2 regions of the Kitasatospora sp. NA04385 genome follow, and region 2 is predicted to be linked to the other one. Evidence: predicted binding sites of a transcription regulator. Region 2 holds the regulator's gene; the other holds the start of a gene.

Region 1 (8,767 bases), 600 kb from region 2:
AGCCGGCGGACCGTCTCCACCCCGCCGAGGCCGGGCATCCGGACGTCCATCAGAACGAGATCGGAACGGTCGGCCACCCAGCGGCGGAGGACCTCCTCACCGTTCGTCGCAGTGGTCACCCGGTCCACGCCGGGCACGGTCGCCACCGCACGGCGAAGCGCCTCCCGGGCGAGCGGGGAATCGTCGCAGACGAGTACGGATGTCATGACCGTCCTCCGCAGCTGATCCGCGTCACGTTGAGCCTCCTGGCTGGTACGAACCTCTCCGACACGGCCCCGGGACGGACCCGTTCCGATCGCCTCGCTGCGCGACCGTTCCCGATGTCCTGCGCCCTCTGACCGCCTCCGTACATCCAACGACCGTCACTCGAATGAGTTACGGCTTCACGTCCATCTCCACCACTGTACGTGGCCGACCCATCACAGAAGAGCCACCTCGCGGTGCACGCGCCGCACTTTTGTGCAGCTCGCACGCGGTGTCCGCGCCGCGCACGCCCTCCGGAGGCGGTCCGCGCCGGGGCGGACACCCGATCGGTGCAGCATTCGGGTTCAAACCCCTTGCCCCTTTTGTCCGTTTTTATAGCTTCTGTCAGGTCATTGACTGATTCGTCGGTCTGTGGGTGACTTGTCCGTGTAGTGGGCGTAAGTCATATTTCCAGGTGTCCGTACCGGCCCCGTGCAGCCTCGCCGCAGCGACCGCGACCGAGCAGTCAGGGTCCCGAGCCATGAAGGGAACGAGCCATGGCAGATTTCTCCCGCCTCCCAGGCCCCAACGCAGACCTCTGGGACTGGCAGCTCTCCGCCGCCTGCCGCGGCGTCGACAGTTCGCTGTTCTTCCACCCCGAGGGCGAGCGCGGTGCGGCCCGGACCTCCCGCGAGACGAGCGCCAAAGAGGTCTGCATGCGCTGCCCGGTCCGCTCCCAGTGCGCGGCCCACGCCCTCGCCGTCCGCGAGCCCTACGGGGTCTGGGGCGGCATGACCGAGGACGAGCGCGAGGAGCTGCTCGGCCGCTCCCGCAACCGCCTGGCCGAAGTCCCGCTGGCGATGCCGCAGACCATCCGCCGCTGAGGAACCGACCCGCCGCGGCCGTCCCCGCCGCAGCGGTCCGCGCCCCGCGGACGCGCCGCCCGCCCGTCCCCGGCCGGCGCCGCGCTCAGCGGGCGGCGGCCGCCGCCGCGAGCTGCTCCAGCATCAGCGCCACCGCCGGAACCCCCTCCAGGTCCGGCAGGGTCAGCGCCACCACCTCGCGCCGGGCCGGCTCGCCCGACGCCACCCGCACCGGCACCGCCGCCACCCCGGGGTGCCGCACCGACTCCAGCGCCAGCCCGGGCAGCACCGCCACCCCCAGGCCCGCGCCCACCAGGCCCACCACCGCCGGGTAGTCGTCCGTCGCGAACTCGATCGCCGGCCTGAAGCCCGCGTCCGTGCACAGCTCCACCAGGTGCCCCCGGCACTGCGGGCAGCCCGCGATCCACTGCTCCCCCGCCAGCTCGGACAGGTCCACCGGCTCGTCCTCGCCCCGGTCCGCCAGCGGGTGCCCCGCCGGGACCAGGCCCACCAGCGGATCGTCCAGCAGCGGGCGCACCACCAGCTCCGACCAGTCGTTCGCGGCCGCCGTCGCGGCCGCCTCCAGCACCGCCTCGGCCCGCGCCTCGCGCAGCGTCGCGTGCGGGGACGGCAGGCTCGGGCCGCCCTGCGAGTCCGGGTACCGGAACGCCAGCGCCACCTCGCACTCGCCGCCGCGCAGCATCGCCAGCGCCTGGGCCGGCTCCGCCTCCACCAGCGAGACCCGCACCCCCGGGTGGGCCGCCCGCACCTGCGCCACCGACCGCGGCACCAGCGTCGAGCTGGCCGTCGGGAACGAGACCAGCCGCACCCGCCCGGCCCGCAGCCCGGCGATCGCCGCGACCTCCTCCTCGGCGGCCGACAGCCCCGCGAGGATCCCGTCCGCGTGCCGCAGCAGCACCCTCCCGGCCTCGCTCAGCTGCATCTCCCGGCCCGCCCGCACCACCAGCGGGGTGTCCACCGCCTTCTCCAGCGCCTTCATCTGCTGGCTCACCGCGGGCTGGGTGCACCCCAGCTCGCGCGCCGCGGCGGAGAACGACCCGGTCCGGGCGACGGCGTGCAGGACGCGGAGGTGGCGGGCTTCGATCACGCGGTCAACTGTAAGGGGGGCCGGAACGGGGGCGCCGCGGAACTGCGCGCCCGGCCCGCCCGCCCCCGCCGGGTGCTGCACGCGAAGGGGCGCGCGCAGCACGCGTGCAGCACGCGCAGGGGCGCGAGGCCCCGGCGATCCGGGCCCGCACCACGGGAGTGCGGGGCCGGTCGCGCGGTTCCTCGCGCCCCTGCTGTCGCCTTCGCCGCCTCAGCGGCTGGCGGCTAGCGCCGTTTCAGTGGCTGTGGCCGTGGCCGCCGTGCGAGTGGCCGTGGCCCGCGGCCTCCTCCTCTTCCTTCTTCTCCACCACGAGGGTCTCGGTGGTGAGCAGCAGGGAGGCGATGGAGGCGGCGTTCTCCAGGGCGGAGCGGGTGACCTTGACCGGGTCGATGACGCCGGCCTTGACCAGGTCGCCGTACTCGCCGGTGGCGGCGTTGTAGCCCTGGCCGGCCTCCAGCTCGGCGACCTTGGAGGTGATGACGTAGCCCTCCAGGCCGGCGTTCTGGGCGATCCAGCGCAGCGGCTCGGCGAGCGCCTTGCGGACCACGGCGACACCGGTGGCCTCGTCGCCGGACAGGCCGAGGCCGTCCGCCAGGACCTTCGCGGCGTGGACGAGCGAGGCGCCGCCGCCGGCGACGATGCCCTCCTCGACCGCGGCGCGGGTCGCCGAGATGGCGTCCTCCAGGCGGTGCTTGCGCTCCTTGAGCTCGACCTCGGTGGCCGCGCCGACCTTGATCACGCAGACGCCGCCGGCCAGCTTGGCGAGGCGCTCCTGGAGCTTCTCGCGGTCCCAGTCGGAGTCGGTGTTGGCGATCTCGGCCTTGATCTGGGCCACCCGGCCCGCGACCTCGGCGGAGTCGCCGGCGCCGTCGACGACGATGGTCTCGTCCTTGGTGACGGTGATCCGGCGGGCGGTGCCGAGCACGTCCAGGCCGACCTGGTCGAGCTTGAGGCCGACCTCCTCGGAGACGACCTGGCCGCCGGTGAGGGTGGCGATGTCGCCGAGGATGGCCTTGCGGCGGTCGCCGAAGCCGGGGGCCTTGACCGCGACCGCGTTGAAGGTGCCGCGGATCTTGTTGACCACCAGGGTGGAGAGGGCCTCGCCGTCGACGTCCTCGGCGATGATCAGCAGCGGGCGGGAGCCGCCGGCCTGCAGGACCTTCTCCAGCAGCGGCAGGAGCTCCTGGATGGAGGAGATCTTGCCCTGGTTGATCAGGACGTACGGGTCCTCCAGGACGGCTTCCTGGCGCTCCGCGTCGGTGACGAAGTACGGCGACAGGTAGCCCTTGTCGAACTGCATGCCCTCGGTGAACTCGAGCTCGACGCCGAAGGTGTTGGACTCCTCGACGGTGATCACACCGTCCTTGCCGACCTTGTCGATCGCCTCGGCGATCAGCTCGCCGACCTGGGTGTCCTGGGCGGAGAGGGAGGCGACGGCGGCGATGTCGTCCTTGCCCTCGATCTCGCGGGCCACCGAGAGCAGGTGCTCGGAGACGGCGGCGACGGCCTTGTCGATGCCCTTCTTCAGGGCGGCCGGGCCGGCGCCCGCGGCGACGTTGCGCAGGCCCTCGTTGACCAGGGCCTGGGCGAGCACGGTGGCGGTGGTGGTGCCGTCGCCCGCGACGTCGTTGGTCTTGGTGGCGACCTCCTTGACCAGCTGCGCGCCGAGGTTCTCGTACGGGTCGTCGAGCTCGACCTCGCGGGCGATGGTCACACCGTCGTTGGTGATGGTGGGGGCGCCGAACTTCTTGTCGATGACGACGTTGCGGCCCTTGGGGCCGATGGTCACCTTGACGGTGTCGGCCAGCTTGTTGACACCGCGCTCCAGCGAGCGGCGGGCGTCCTCGTCGAACTGCAGGGTCTTCGCCATGGTCCCGTTTCCTCAGGGGTAGGTCTGCGTACGTGGAGCAACAACCGCGCCCCGGGCCCCTGTCGGTGCGACACGGATCCGGGGCGGGCTGGGACGTCTTACTGCGCGGACGTCTTACTTCTCGATGATCGCGAGGACGTCGCGGGCCGAGAGGACGAGGTACTCCTCGCCCTGGTACTTCACCTCGGTGCCGCCGTACTTCGAGTACAGGACGATGTCACCGACGGCGACGTCGAGCGGCAGACGCTGGCCGTCCTCGAAGCGGCCCGGGCCGACGGCCAGGACGACGCCCTCCTGGGGCTTCTCCTTGGCGGTGTCCGGGATCACCAGGCCGGAGGCGGTGGTGGTCTCGGCGTCGAGCGGCTGGACCACGATGCGGTCCTCGAGCGGCTTGATGGCAACCTTGCTGCTGGTGGTCACGTCCGAGCTCCCCTTCGGAGATTACGGGGTTGTCTAACAGGTAGGGGGCGAGGTCTGCGCGGCCGCCGTCGCGGGGGTCGGACACGCTTCATCGCGTTAGCACTCTCCCTGGGGGGAGTGCCAGGAACGACCTTAGGACGCGGTTAGCACTCAGTCAACCAGAGTGCCAATGGCGTCGGGTTCGAGTTTCCGTTCGATACCGGGCGGTTCCGAGTACGGGTACTCAGGCAACGGGCGAACTCCCCCGCCAGGATGGGCACATGGCGAAGAAACGGCCGTCCGCGGGACGGGACGCGCTCCTGGCGGCGGCACTGGTGGCCCTGACCGTGCCGCTGCTGTGCGCGGTGCCCTACGCGTTCATGGTGCTGGCGTTCGCGCTGGCCGGCGCCTCGGAGCGCGGGGGCGGGGCGGGCCTGGCGGTGGTGCTGTGCGGCGCGGTGATGGTGCTGGGGCCGGCGGTGGCGCTGGTGTCGGTGGTGACGACGGCCCGGCGGGGCTACCGGATCGCGCCGCTGTCGGTGGGGCTGGCCGGGCCCGCGCTGGCGGCGCTCGCGTTCGGGGTGCTGGCCTCCTGATCCGAGCCGCGACAATGGTGCGGTGGAGATCGAGTCGTTCCGGGCGCTGCTGACCGAGCAGGGGCAGGCGCTGCTGGCCGAGTTGCGGGGGTTCACGGCGGCCGGGGAGCTGGCGCTGGCGACCAGGCTGCGGCGGGAGTACCCGGCGGAGCTGGTGCGGGCCGCGTTCGAGCAGGCCCGGCTGCGGCAGCGGGCGGAGGCGAAGTTCGGGGCGGACGCCGCCGCGATGTACTTCACCCAGCACGGGGTGGAGCAGGCCACCCGGCGCACGGTCGCCGAGTGGCGGGCGGGCCGGTTCGCGGCGCTGGGGGTGCGGCGGCTGGCCGACCTGTGCTGCGGGATCGGCGGGGACGCGATCGCGCTGGCCCGGGCCGGCATCGCGGTGCTGGCGGTCGACCGGGACGAGCTGACCTGCGAGGTGGCCCGGGCGAACGCGGCGGCGCTGGGCGTGGCCGAGCTGGTGGAGGTGCGCCGCGCGGACGTCGCGGACGTGGACACCGCCGGTTTCGACGCGGTGTTCACCGACCCGGCGCGGCGCACCTCGCGCGGCCGGGTGTTCGACCCGGAGGCGTACTCGCCGCCGCTGTCCTGGGCGGTGGAGGCGGCCCGCAGCGCCCCGTTCGGGGCGCTGAAGGTGGCGCCGGGCATCCCGCACGAGCTGGTGCCGGAGGGCGCCGAGGCGGAGTGGGTGTCGGACCGGGGCGAGGTGAAGGAGGCGGTGCTGTGGTTCGGCACGGCCGCCGCCGAGCCGTACCGGGCGACGCTGCTGCCGGGCCCGCACTCGCTCTGCGGCGGCGCCCTGCCGGACCCGCCGGTCGGCCCGGTGGGGCGCTACCTGTACGAGCCGGACGGCGCGGTGATCCGGGGCCGGATGGTGGCCGAGGTGGCGGCGGCGGTGGGCGGGCGGCTGATCGACCCGATGATCGCGTACGTCACCTCGGACGAGCTGCGGCCGACGCCGTACGCGCAGGCGTACGAGCTGACCGACGTGCTGCCGTTCCAGGTGAAGCGGTTGAAGGCGCTGGTGCGGGAGCGCCGGATCGGCACCGTGGTGATCAAGAAGCGCGGGGCGTCGGTCGTCCCGGAGGAGCTGCGGCGGCAGCTGAAGCCGGCCGGGCCGAACGCGGTGACGGTGATCGTGGCCCGCACCGCGGCCGGCCCGGTGATGATGCTGGGTCAGCCGGCGGGCCTGGCGACGTAGTCGTCGAGGCGGGCGACCGCGAAGCCCTGCTCCTGGATCCGGGAGAGCAGTTCGCCGAACATCCGGGTCATGCTCTCGCCCTTGAGCTCGGAGGGGCCGCGGAAGTGGGCGAGGATGATGTCGCCGTTCTTCAGCTTCTTGTCGGCGGCCTGGTACTGCATGTCGTGGATCTGCATGGACTCCCGCCACAGCACGACGGCCCGCGGCCCGCACTCCTGGACGGCGGTGTTCAGGGCGGGGGTGTCGGCGCCGTCGCCGTAGGGCGGGCGGAACAGGTAGGGGGCGGTGCCGTACTGCTCGGTGAGGGCCGCCTGGTCCTCGCAGATCTGCGCCTTCTGTTGGGCGGGGGCGAGCTTGCTCATCACCGGGTGGCTGACGGTGTGGTTCTGGATGCTGTTGCCGAGCGCCTGGAGCGGCTTGAAGTAGCCGTAGTCGTTCTTGACGATGTCCTTGGTCAGGAACATCGTCACCGGCACTTTCAGCTCGGTGAGCATCCGGACGAACTCCGGGTCCTTCTCGGCCCCGTCGTCGAGGGTGATGAACACGACCTTGTCGGAGGTCGGGACGTCGCTGAACACCGGCACCGGGCCGGTCGCGGTCAGCTTGACCGGCCGGTCGGCGGGCGGCGCGGGCGCCTTGGGCATCGGCTTGAGGCCCCACTTCGCCCACGCGGCCTCGGGCACGGCGTCCTGGGCGGGCGTCGAGGGGGCGCCGGGGGCCGAGGGGGCCGGGGAGGCGGCGGCGACCGGCTTGGCCCGGACCGGCGCGGGGCCGTCCGGGGCGGAGCCGCTGCCGCACCCGCTCGCCGCCAGCAGCGCCGCGAGCGCGCCCGCCCCGTACCCGATCCGTGCCCGCCGCTGCCTCACCGATGTCCCCCGCTCGTCCTCGACACGCGTGTCGATCATAGGACGATCGGGTTGGTCTTCCCGGTTGCTACCCCGCGTCCGTGCGGGTGAAGGCCCAGCGGTGCACCGGGCGGGCCAGCAGTTCGGCGGGGGGCTCCGGCACCGGCTGCGGCTCCCCCGTCCACAGCGCGATCAACAGCACCCGCTCGCCCGGCGCGGTGAACAGCTCCACCCGCTCCAGGCCGGCCGCCCCGCGCACCGCGGGCAGCGCGGACTCCCGGGCCCAGGCGTGCAGTTCAGCGCCCCGGCCGTCCGCCGCCCGGGCCTCCCACATCGCCGCCAGGGTCACTTCAGCGCCTGGTGCGCGTGCGCGTGGACGTGCCCGTGCCCGGTGCCCGGCACGTGGGTCTCGGTGACCGGCAGCGAGGAGTCCGCCGACAGGTCGAAGGAGGACGGGGCGCGGTCGCGCCAGACCATCTCGGCGCCGAGCGCCGCCACCATCGCGCCGTTGTCGGTGCACAGACCCGGCCGCGGCACCCGCAGCACGATGCCGGCCTTGTCACAGCGCTGCTGCGCCATCTCGCGCAGCCGCGAGTTGGCCGCCACGCCGCCGCCGATCATCAGGTGGTCGACACCGTTGTCCTTGCACGCCCGCACCGCCTTGCGGGTCAGCACGTCGGTGACCGCCTCCTGGAAGGACGCCGCGACGTCCGCCACCGGCACCGGCTCCCCGGCCCGCCGCCGGGCCTCCACCCAGCGCGCCACGGCCGTCTTCAGGCCGGAGAACGAGAAGTCGTACGCCGGGTCGCCGGCGTTGTTCAGGCCGCGCGGGAACGCGATCGCCTTCCCGTCGCCCTCGCGGGCCATCCGGTCCACCACCGGGCCGCCGGGGAAGCCCAGGCCGAGCACCCGGGCCACCTTGTCGAAGGCCTCGCCCGCCGCGTCGTCGATGGTCGCGCCCAGCGGCCGCACGTCGGAGGTGATGTCGCTGCTCAGCAGCAGCGAGGAGTGGCCGCCGGAGACCAGCAGCGCCATCGTCGGCTCCGGCAGCCGGCCGTGCTCCAGCTGGTCCACGCAGATGTGCGAGGCCAGGTGGTTGACGCCGTACAGCGGCTTGTCCAGCGCCCACGCGTACGCCTTGGCGGCGCTCACGCCGACCAGCAGCGCGCCCGCCAGGCCCGGGCCGGCGGTGACGGCGATGCCGTCCAGGTCGCTCGCCTTGATCCCGGCGGTGTCCAGCGCCCGCCGGATGGTCGGGACCATCGCCTCCAGGTGCGCCCGGCTGGCGATCTCCGGCACGACGCCGCCGTACCTGGCGTGGTCGTTGACGCTGGAGGCGACCGCGTCGGCCAGCAGGGTGGTGCCGCGGACGATGCCGACGCCGGTCTCGTCGCAGGAGGTCTCGATGCCGAGGACGAGGGGTTCGTCAGCCATTGTGATGATCCTTCAGATCGCTTGCGTCACTTGCGTCACTTGCCAGGTGGTCGAGACGCATCACCAGTGCGTCCACGTTGGCGGGCTGGTAGTAGCCCCGCCGGATCCCGACCGGTTCGAACCCGAACCGCTCGTACAGCCGCTGCGCGCGCAGGTTGTCCACCCGCACCTCCAGCAGCAGTTCGGCGCAGCCGCGCCGGACCGACTCCGCCGTCAGCTCGGCGAGCAGCACCGCCCCGAGCCCCGCCCCCTGGTGGTCGGAGTCCAC
Region 2 (8,767 bases):
GCTCACCCTGCGCGGGCGGCTGCTGGCGGACGGGGTGGTCCGCGACCTGGTCGACTGACCCGGTCCGGGGGCTCAGGCCCCGGCACCGCCCGGCAGTGTGACGAAGTCGATCAACTCCTCGACCCGGCCCAGCAGTTCCGGCTCCAGGTCCTTCCAGCCGTCGACCGCGGCGAGGATCCGCTTCCAGGCGGCGGGGGTGTCCACCGGCCAGCCCAGCCGGCGGCACACCCCCTCCTTCCAGACCTCGCCGCGCGGCACCGCGGGCCAGGCGGGGATGCCCAGGGCGGCCGGTTTGACGGCCTGCCAGACGTCCACGTACGGGTGGCCGACGACCAGCACGTGGTCGCCGGTCACCCGCTCGGCGATCCGGTGCTCCTTGGTGCCGGGCAGCAGGTGGTCGACCAGCACGCCCAGCCGGCGGCCGGGGCCGGGGGCGAAGGAGTCGACGATGGCGGGCAGGTCGTCCACGCCCTCCAGGTACTCCACCACCACGCCCTCGATCCGCAGGTCGTCGCCCCAGACCCGTTCGACCAGCTCGGCGTCGTGCCGGCCCTCCACGTAGATCCGCGACTCCCGGGCCACCCGGGCCCGCGCGCCCGGCACCGCGACCGAACCGGACGCGGTGCGCCCCGGGCCGCGCGGCGGGGCCGGGGCGGCCGCGGCGGGCCGCACCAGCGTCACCACCCGCCCCTCCAGCAGGAACCCGCGCGGCACCAGCGGGAACACCCGGTGCTTGCCGAAGCGGTCCTCCAGCGTGACGGTGAACCCCTCGGCCGTCCGCTCGCAGCGCACCACCGCCCCGCAGAACCCGGTGGCCGCCTCCTCCACCACCAGGTCCCGCTCCGCCGCCACCTTCGGGGCCGGCTGCTGCCGCTTCCACGGCGGGGTCAGATCCGGTCCGTACTCCCTGCTCCGCATGGTCGGCAGTCTACGGACCCCGCCGCCGGGCCGACGGCGCGTCAGGCCGCGGCCGGGGCGGGTGTGCGAGGGTACGGAGCGGGCGGGGACGGGAGGGCACGGGTGCGCGGACGGGGCTGGACGGCGGTGGCGGCGGCCACCGCGATCGTGCTGGGCGCGACGGGCTGCACTGGCGCCGCCGCCCGGACGGGACCGCGCGCGCTGCGGGACGCGCTGCTGACCGCCGACCGGCTGCCGCCCGGCTACGCGCTGCGCACCGGCGCCGCGGACCTCACCACCACCCGGGCGCCGAGCGGCGGGGGCAGCCCGGAGCCGCTGGCCGAGGTGCCCTGCGAGGAGCTCGACACCGACTCCTTCCTGACCCGGCACGCCCCGCCGCTGGAGGACGTCGCGGTGGGCGTCGAGCGCCCCCCGGCCGACGACCTGGACCGGGGCTGGTCCGGCCGGGAGTCGCTGGAGCGCTACCCGCCCGGCCGGGCCGCCCGGATACTGGCCGACCTGCTGGCCGCCGCCCTGCGCTGCGCCGCCCCCGGCACCGCGCTCGTCGACGGCACCCGCAGCGAGCGGACGGTGGCCGTCGAACCGCTCGGCGGCGGTCTGCTGCTGCACGTCACCTGGCGCGCCGTCGACGGCGGCGGCCCGGTCTGGACCGACCGGACCGCGGTGCTGCGCGACGGCGACGTGCTGCTGGTGGTGCAGGAGAACGGCGGCGAGCGGGAGGCCGCGGACCTGCGGGCGGTCGTCGACGCGGCGGTGGCCGCCTACCAGGACGCCTACCAGACCGCCTACCAGGACGTCGGCCGGGGCTGAGCCGGGGCTGAGCCGGAGCTGAGCCGGGCGCGGGGACGGGCCCCCGCGGGCTCAGTCCTCGATGCCGGGAGCGCCCCAGACCGGGAACCAGCGGGACAGGTCCGGCTCGATCCGCAGGTCGTCGCGGAGCAGGTGGGAGACCTCGATCTCCAGCGGGTTGTCCCGCTTCTCCTGCCCGGCGACCTTGCACATCGGGTAGAAGGTGCCGCGCTTGTACAGGTACACCAGCGCCAGCGAGCGGCCCTCGGCGTCCCGGAAGCCGACCAGCGAGCAGAGCAGCTGCGGCCCGAAACCGCCGGCCTCCAGCTCGCTGTTGACCGCGTGCAGGTCGTTGACCAGGTCGGGCAGCTCGTCGGGGGTGTGCCGGGCCAGCAGCCAGGAGTACCCGTACGCGTCCCGGGACGCCTCGACCGGCACGCCGCCGCGCCCGGTGTCCGCGTCCAGCAGCGCCCGCACCTGCTGCTGCACCTCGGTGAAGGCCGCGCCCTCGACCGCGGCGAAGCAGACCGATCCCAGGCCGGTCGGGAGGAACCCCTTGGCGGCCTGCAGGGTCAGCGCCGCCGACGGGACGCCGAACAGCTGGTCGAGGTCGGGCTTCACCGGCTTGCTCCGGCCGAACAGGGCGTCCAGGAATCCCACGCGGAAAGCTCCTTCTGACGGTGGACGGGCTCAGCGCCCGAGTTCTTCGGAGACCTTCCGCAGCTGTGCCAGCCGCTGCTCCAGCGACGGGTGGGTGGCGAACAGCTGCGAGGCCGCCTCCTTGGCGCTCAGCGCCGGGGCGAAGTAGAAGGCGTTGTACGGCTGGGCCTGCCGCAGGTCCTTGCTCGGGATGGCGGCGATCTGCCCGGTCACCTTGGTCAGCGCCGAGGCCAGCGCGGCCGGCCGGCCGGTCAGCTGGGCGGCCGCCCGGTCGGCGGCCAGCTCGCGGTAGCGCGACAGCAGCCTGGTCAGCAGGAAGCTGATCGCGTACACCACCATCGAGGCCAGCGGGATCAGCACCATCGCGATCGCCGCGTTCTGGTCGTTGCTGTTCCGGTTGCCGCCGCCCATCATCCCGCCGTACAGGGCGATCCTGGTCATCGCGCCGGCCAGCACGCCGAGGAAGCCGGCCACCGTCATCACCGCGACGTCCCGGTGCGCGACGTGCGACAGCTCGTGGGCCAGCACGCCCTCCAGCTCCTCCGGCTCCAGCCGGCGCAGCAGCCCGGTGGTCACGCAGATCACCGCGTTCTGCGGGTTGCGGCCGGTGGCGAAGGCGTTGGGCATGTCGTTGTCGGCGACCGCGACCCTGGGTTTGGGCATGTCGGCCAGCGCGCACAGCCGGTCCACCGCGCCGTGCAGCTGCGGGTACTGCTCGGGGGTCACCCGGTGGGCGCCCATCGCCCGCTCGGTGATCTTGTCGGAGAACCAGAACTGCGCGACGAACAGGCCGCCGGAGATCAGCACCACCAGCGGCCAGGCGCCGCGCAGCAGCACGATCAGCAGGCCGGTGAAGCCCACGTAGACCAGGCCGATCAGGAACATGGTGGTGACCATCCGGCCGGTCAGGCCGCGGTCGGGGGTGAACCGGGAGTGCTGTGCCGCCGACATCGCTGCTCCTCCTCTGCGCTTCGTGCGGCCCGGACCCGCGGCCCCGCCGCGCCGTCCGCCCCGCTCGTCTTCGATGCTGCCACCGGGCGGGCCCGCGGGCACCATCCGAAACGGTGGGAATTCGGTGGGAACGGGACACCCCCCGGGCGCGTCGCGGCGCCATCGGACGAGGATCACGCGGGCGTACCGTTCCTGCCGTCAGGCCCTGGCCGTACACTGGCACGTACGGTTCTGGCACTCTGCCCGGCTGAGTGCCAGGCCCGGACCGGACACCGGAACAACGGACGACGACGGAGGTGCGTGCCCCATGCCGGACGACGGCAAGCCCGACGGCCGACTCATCGACACGCGCCCGTCCGCCCGGCCGCTGGACGAGCGGCGGCTCGCGGTGCTCAGGGCGATCGTCCAGGACTACGTGGGCACCGAGGAGCCGGTCGGCTCCAAGGCGCTGGTGGAGCGGCACAACCTGGGCGTCTCCCCGGCCACCGTCCGCAACGACATGTCCGCGCTGGAGGAGGAGGGGTACATTCACCAGCCGCACACCAGTGCGGGCCGGATCCCCACCGACAAGGGCTACCGGCTGTTCGTCGACCGGCTCGCCGAGGTCAAGCCGATGACCGCTCCGGAGCGCCGGGCGATCCGGCACTTCCTGGAGGGCGCGGTCGACCTGGACGACGTGGTCGCCCGGACGGTGCGGCTGCTCGCCCAGCTGACCAGGCAGGTCGCGGTCGTCCAGTACCCCTCGCTGACCCGCTCCACCGTGCGGCACATCGAACTGGTGTCACTCACCCCGGCCAAGCTGATGCTGGTGCTGATCACCAACACCGGCCGGGTCGAACAGCGGATGGTCGACTGCCCCGCCCCGGTCGGCGAGGCCCTGCTCGGCGACCTGCGGGCCAGGCTCAACAGCATGGCGGGCGGCTGCCGGCTGCCCGAGGTGCCGACCGTCCTGGAGGACCTGCCGGCCGGCTTCGAGCCCGCCGACCGGCCCGCGGTCAGCACCGTGCTGACCGTCCTGTTCGAGGCGCTGGCCGAACAGAACGAGGAGCGGATCATGCTGGCGGGCACCGCCAACCTGACCCGCTTCGGCCACGACTTCCCGCTCACCATCCGGCCGGTCCTGGAGGCCCTGGAGGAGCAGGTGGTGCTGTTGCGCCTGCTGGGTGAGACGGCCGACTCGGCGATGACGGTCCGGATCGGCCACGAGATCGCCTACGAGGGGCTCAATTCCACGTCGGTGGTCTCGGTCGGTTACGGTTCGGGCGACCAGAGCGTGGCAAAGCTGGGAGTGATCGGTCCGACCCGGATGGATTACCCGGGCACAATGGGGGCGGTGCGCGCGGTGGCACGGTACGTCGGCCAGATCCTGGCGGAGTCGTAGCGGGACGGCGCGTCCGCAGCGGAACGGCGCAACAAGCAGCGTGCTGTCGCAGGCACTTCTAGAGGCGGAACAAACCGGAGCATTTGGTGGCCACGGACTACTACGCGGTACTCGGCGTCCGACGCGACGCGGGGCAGGACGAGATCAAGAAGGCGTTCCGGCGCCTCGCCCGTGAACTGCACCCGGACGTCAACCCGGACCCGAAGACGCAGGAGCGGTTCAAGGAGATCAACGCCGCCTACGAGGTGCTCTCCGATCCGCAGAAGCGCCAGGTCTACGACCTCGGCGGGGACCCGCTGTCGCCGGGCGGCGGCGCGGGCGGCTTCGGCGCGGGTGCGGCCGGGTTCGGCTTCTCCGACATCATGGACGCCTTCTTCGGCGCCGCGACCGGCCAGCGCGGCCCGCGCTCGCGCACCCGCCGCGGCCAGGACGCCATGATCCGGCTGGAGATCACCCTGGAGGAGGCCGCCTTCGGCACCACCAAGGAGCTCCAGGTCGACACCGCCGTCACCTGCACCACCTGCAACGGCGAGGGCGCCGCGCCCGGCACCTCCGCGCAGACCTGCGACATGTGTCGCGGCAAGGGCGAGGTCTCCCAGGTCACCCGGTCCTTCCTGGGCCAGGTCATGACCTCCCGCCCCTGCCCGCAGTGCCAGGGCTTCGGCACCGTCGTCCCCACCCCCTGTCCAGAGTGCGCCGGCGACGGCCGGGTCCGCGCCCGCCGCACCCTCACGGTCAAGATCCCGGCCGGCGTCGACAACGGCACCCGGATCCAGCTGGCCGGCGAGGGCGAGGTCGGCCCCGGCGGCGGCCCCGCCGGCGACCTGTACGTCGAGATCGCCGAGACCAGCCACCCGACCTTCCAGCGGCGCGGCGACGACCTGCACTGCACCGTCACCATCCCGATGACCGCCGCGTCGCTCGGCACCCAGGTGCCGCTGCAGACCCTGGACGGCCTGGAGGAGGTCGACATCCGGCCCGGCACCCAGTCCGGCCAGTCGATCCCGCTGCACGGCCGCGGCATCACCCACCTGCGCGGCGGCGGCCGGGGCGACCTGATAGTGCACGTCGAGGTGCAGACGCCCACCAAGCTCGACCCGGAGCAGGAGGAGCTGCTGCGCCGGCTCGCCATGCTCCGCGGCGAGGAGCGTCCGTCCGGGCAGTTCGCGCCCGGCCAGCAGGGCCTGTTCTCCCGGCTGAAGGACGCCTTCAACGGCCGGTGAGACCCGTACCACCCGGGCCGGGAGCGGCGGGGGGCTGCGCGCCCCCGCCGCTCCCGGCCGGTTTTTTCGATGGGCCCTGCTGAGAGGACCGCTGCACCGATGACCGCACCCGTGTTCGTCGTCGACGACCTGACGGGGACCGCCCCCGGCGCGACCGTCCGGCTCGACGGCCCCGAGGGCCGGCACGCCGTCGCCGTCAAACGCCTGGAGCCCGGCGAGGCGCTCACCCTCGCCGACGGCCGCGGCCGCGGCGCGGACGGCACCGTCGCCGCGCTGCACGGCAAGGACGCCCTCGACGTCCTGGTCACCGCCGTCCGCGAGGAACCCGCGCCCGCGCCCCGGATCACCGTCGTCCAGGCCCTCCCCAAGGGCGACCGCGGCGAACTCGCCGTCGAGACCATGACCGAGGCCGGGATCGACGCGATCGTGCCCTGGGCCGCCTCCCGCTGCATCACCCAGTGGAAGGGCGAGCGCGGCGCCAAGGCGCTCGCCAAGTGGCGGGCCACCGCGCGCGAGGCCGGCAAGCAGTCGCGGCGGCTGCGCTTCCCCGAGGTCCGGGACGCGGTGACCACCCGGCAGCTGCTGCCGCTGCTCGCCGCCGCGGGCTTCGCGGCCGTCCTGCACGAGGAGGGCGCGCTGCCGCTGGCCACCGCGCAGCTGCCCGCCGACGGCGAGATCGTCCTGGTCGTCGGGCCCGAGGGGGGCGTCTCCCCGGAGGAGATCGCCGCCTTCGCCGAGGCCGGCGCCGCGCCCTACCGCCTCGGCCGCTCCGTCCTGCGCACCTCCACGGCGGGCGTCGCGGCCGGCTCCCTGCTGCTGGGCCGCACCGGCCGCTGGGGGTGACGGGCGGGGCGGGCCTCCCCGGGGCCCGGCGCCCCGCGCGGCGGGTTTCGTGCTCCGTGCGGCGGGTTTCGGGTCCGGCGCCCCGCGCGGCGGGTTTCGGGTCCGACCTCTGACGTGGCGCCGCGGTTCCCGCCTAGGCTGGCGGGATGACGGAATCGACGCGCGGCTACCTGCGCCACCCCCACCTGCACGGCGACCTGGTGGCCTTCGTCGCCGAGGACGACGTCTGGCTGGCGCCGGTGGACGGCGGGCGGGCCTGGCGGGTGACGGCGGACCAGGTGCCGGTCGGCGCGGTGCGGTTCTCGCCGGACGGGCGGTCGCTGGCCTGGGCCTCGACCCGGGACGGCGCGCCGGAGGTGCACGTCGGCCCGGTGGAGGGCGGCCCGGCGCGGCGGCTGACGTACTGGGGGAGCCCGCTCACCGCGCTGGTCGGGTGGAGCGGCGACGGCCGGCCGGTCGCGATCACCACCGCCGGGCAGGAGACGATCCGGCGGACCTGGGCGTTCGCGGTGCCGCTGGACGGTGGGGAGCCGTCGCGGCTGCCGTACGGGCCGATCGGCTCGCTGGCCTTCGAGCCGGTGCCGGAGGGCGCCGGCGGCGGCCGGGTGCTGCTGGGGACGCACAACCGGGAGGCCGCGCACTGGAAGCGCTACCGGGGCGGCCGGGCCGGGAAGCTGTGGATCGGCGGCGCCCGGTTCGAGCGCCTGCACGCCGACCTGGACGGGCAGTTGGAGTGCCCGCTGTGGGTCGGCGACCGGGTGGCGTTCCTCTCCGACCACGAGGGCACCGGGCGGCTGTACTCCAGCCTCCCGGACGGCTCCGACCTGCGGGCGCACGGCCCGGCGGACAGCGGGTTCTACGCCCGGCAGGCGTCCACCGACGGCACCCGGGTCGTCTGGCAGAGCGCCGGTGAGCTGTGGCTGCTGGACGACTTGGACGGCGCCCGGCCGCGCCGGCTGGACGTCCGCCCGGCCGGGCCGCGCACCCGGCGCCGCCCGCACCCGACGGCCGCCGCCGGGCAGGTGGAGAGCGCCGCGCCGGACCGCACCGGCCGGGCCGCGGCCGTGGTGGTGCGCGGCACCGTGCACTGGGTGACCCACCGGGAGGGCCCGGCCCGGGTGCTGGACGAGACGCCCGGCGCACGGGCCCGGCTGGCCCGGGTCGTCCCCGGCGAGGACGGCGCGCAGGGCGCGGTCTGGGTCACCGACGCCGAGGGCGACGACGCGCTGGAGCACGCCCCGGCGGTGCTGGGCGCCGAGCGCCGCCGGCTGGCGGCCGGACAGCTCGGCCGGGTGCGCGCCCTGGTGGTCTCGCCGGACGGCCGGCAGCTCGCGGTGGCCTCGCACGACGGCCGGGTGCTGCTGGTGGCGCTCAGCGACGGCGCGGTGAGCGAGCTGGCGCGCAGCGCCGACGGCGAGGTCTCCGGACTGGTGTTCAGCCCGGACTCGGGCTGGCTGGCCTGGTCGCAGCCGGTGCTCGGCCCGTGGTCGCTGCGGCAGATCATGCTCGCCGACCTGACCTCGCGCACCGTCGGCGAGGCCACCCCGCAGCGCTTCCACGACTACTCGCCGGCCTTCACCGCGGACGGCAGGCACCTGGCGTTCCTCTCGGTGCGCAGCTTCGACCCGGTGTACGACCAGCACGCCTTCGACCTGTCCTTCCCCGGCGGCACCCGCCCGTACCTGCTGACGCTGGCCGCCGAGACCCCGTCGCCGTTCGGCCCGCAGCGCGGCGGGCGGCCGGCGGGCGGCGAGGAGGAGGAGCCCAAGGAGAGCGAGAAGGACGCCGCGGTGCCGGTCACCCGGGTCGACCTGGAGGGCCTCGCCGACCGGATCGTGCCGTTCCCGGTGGAGGCCGGGCGGTTCGGGGTGCTGCGCGCCGCGAAGGACGGGGTGCTGTGGACCAGGTACCCGTTCGGCGGCGAACTCGGCGACAGCGCCGCCTCGTTGGACGACGAGCCGGCCCGCACCGCGCTGGAGCGGTTCGACCTGCGCAAGCGGCG

The links. Region 2 encodes HrcA, which represses chaperone genes, less so after heat shock. Its sites were predicted from a motif close to TTNGCACTCNGNNNNNCNGAGTGCNAA; they were not measured.
Region 1: a site for HrcA is predicted at 4,588-4,614, ahead of groES (co-chaperone GroES). Genes of this name have one in related genera too.

The regions. Positions count from the first base shown of each region.
Region 1 is NZ_CP054919.1:3,109,509-3,118,275, forward strand. Features, by position in the region: gene HUT16_RS13515 (response regulator transcription factor) at 1-206, opposite strand, end outside; gene HUT16_RS13520 (WhiB family transcriptional regulator) at 741-1,067, shown strand; gene HUT16_RS13525 (LysR family transcriptional regulator) at 1,153-2,154, opposite strand; gene groL (chaperonin GroEL) at 2,390-4,024, opposite strand; gene groES (co-chaperone GroES) at 4,139-4,444, opposite strand; gene HUT16_RS13540 (hypothetical protein) at 4,705-5,019, shown strand; gene HUT16_RS13545 (methyltransferase domain-containing protein) at 5,042-6,220, shown strand; gene HUT16_RS13550 (polysaccharide deacetylase family protein) at 6,196-7,125, opposite strand; gene HUT16_RS13555 (hypothetical protein) at 7,154-7,414, opposite strand; gene tsaD (tRNA (adenosine(37)-N6)-threonylcarbamoyltransferase complex transferase subunit TsaD) at 7,411-8,499, opposite strand; gene rimI (ribosomal protein S18-alanine N-acetyltransferase) at 8,492-8,767, opposite strand, start outside.
Region 2 is NZ_CP054919.1:2,513,251-2,522,017, reverse strand. Features, by position in the region: gene hemW (radical SAM family heme chaperone HemW) at 1-58, shown strand, start outside; gene HUT16_RS11005 (DUF3097 domain-containing protein) at 73-918, opposite strand; gene HUT16_RS11000 (hypothetical protein) at 1,021-1,728, shown strand; gene HUT16_RS10995 (hypothetical protein) at 1,780-2,367, opposite strand; gene htpX (zinc metalloprotease HtpX) at 2,398-3,318, opposite strand; gene hrcA (heat-inducible transcriptional repressor HrcA) at 3,626-4,699, shown strand; gene dnaJ (molecular chaperone DnaJ) at 4,786-5,922, shown strand; gene HUT16_RS10975 (16S rRNA (uracil(1498)-N(3))-methyltransferase) at 6,022-6,765, shown strand; gene HUT16_RS10970 (S41 family peptidase) at 6,912-8,767, shown strand, end outside.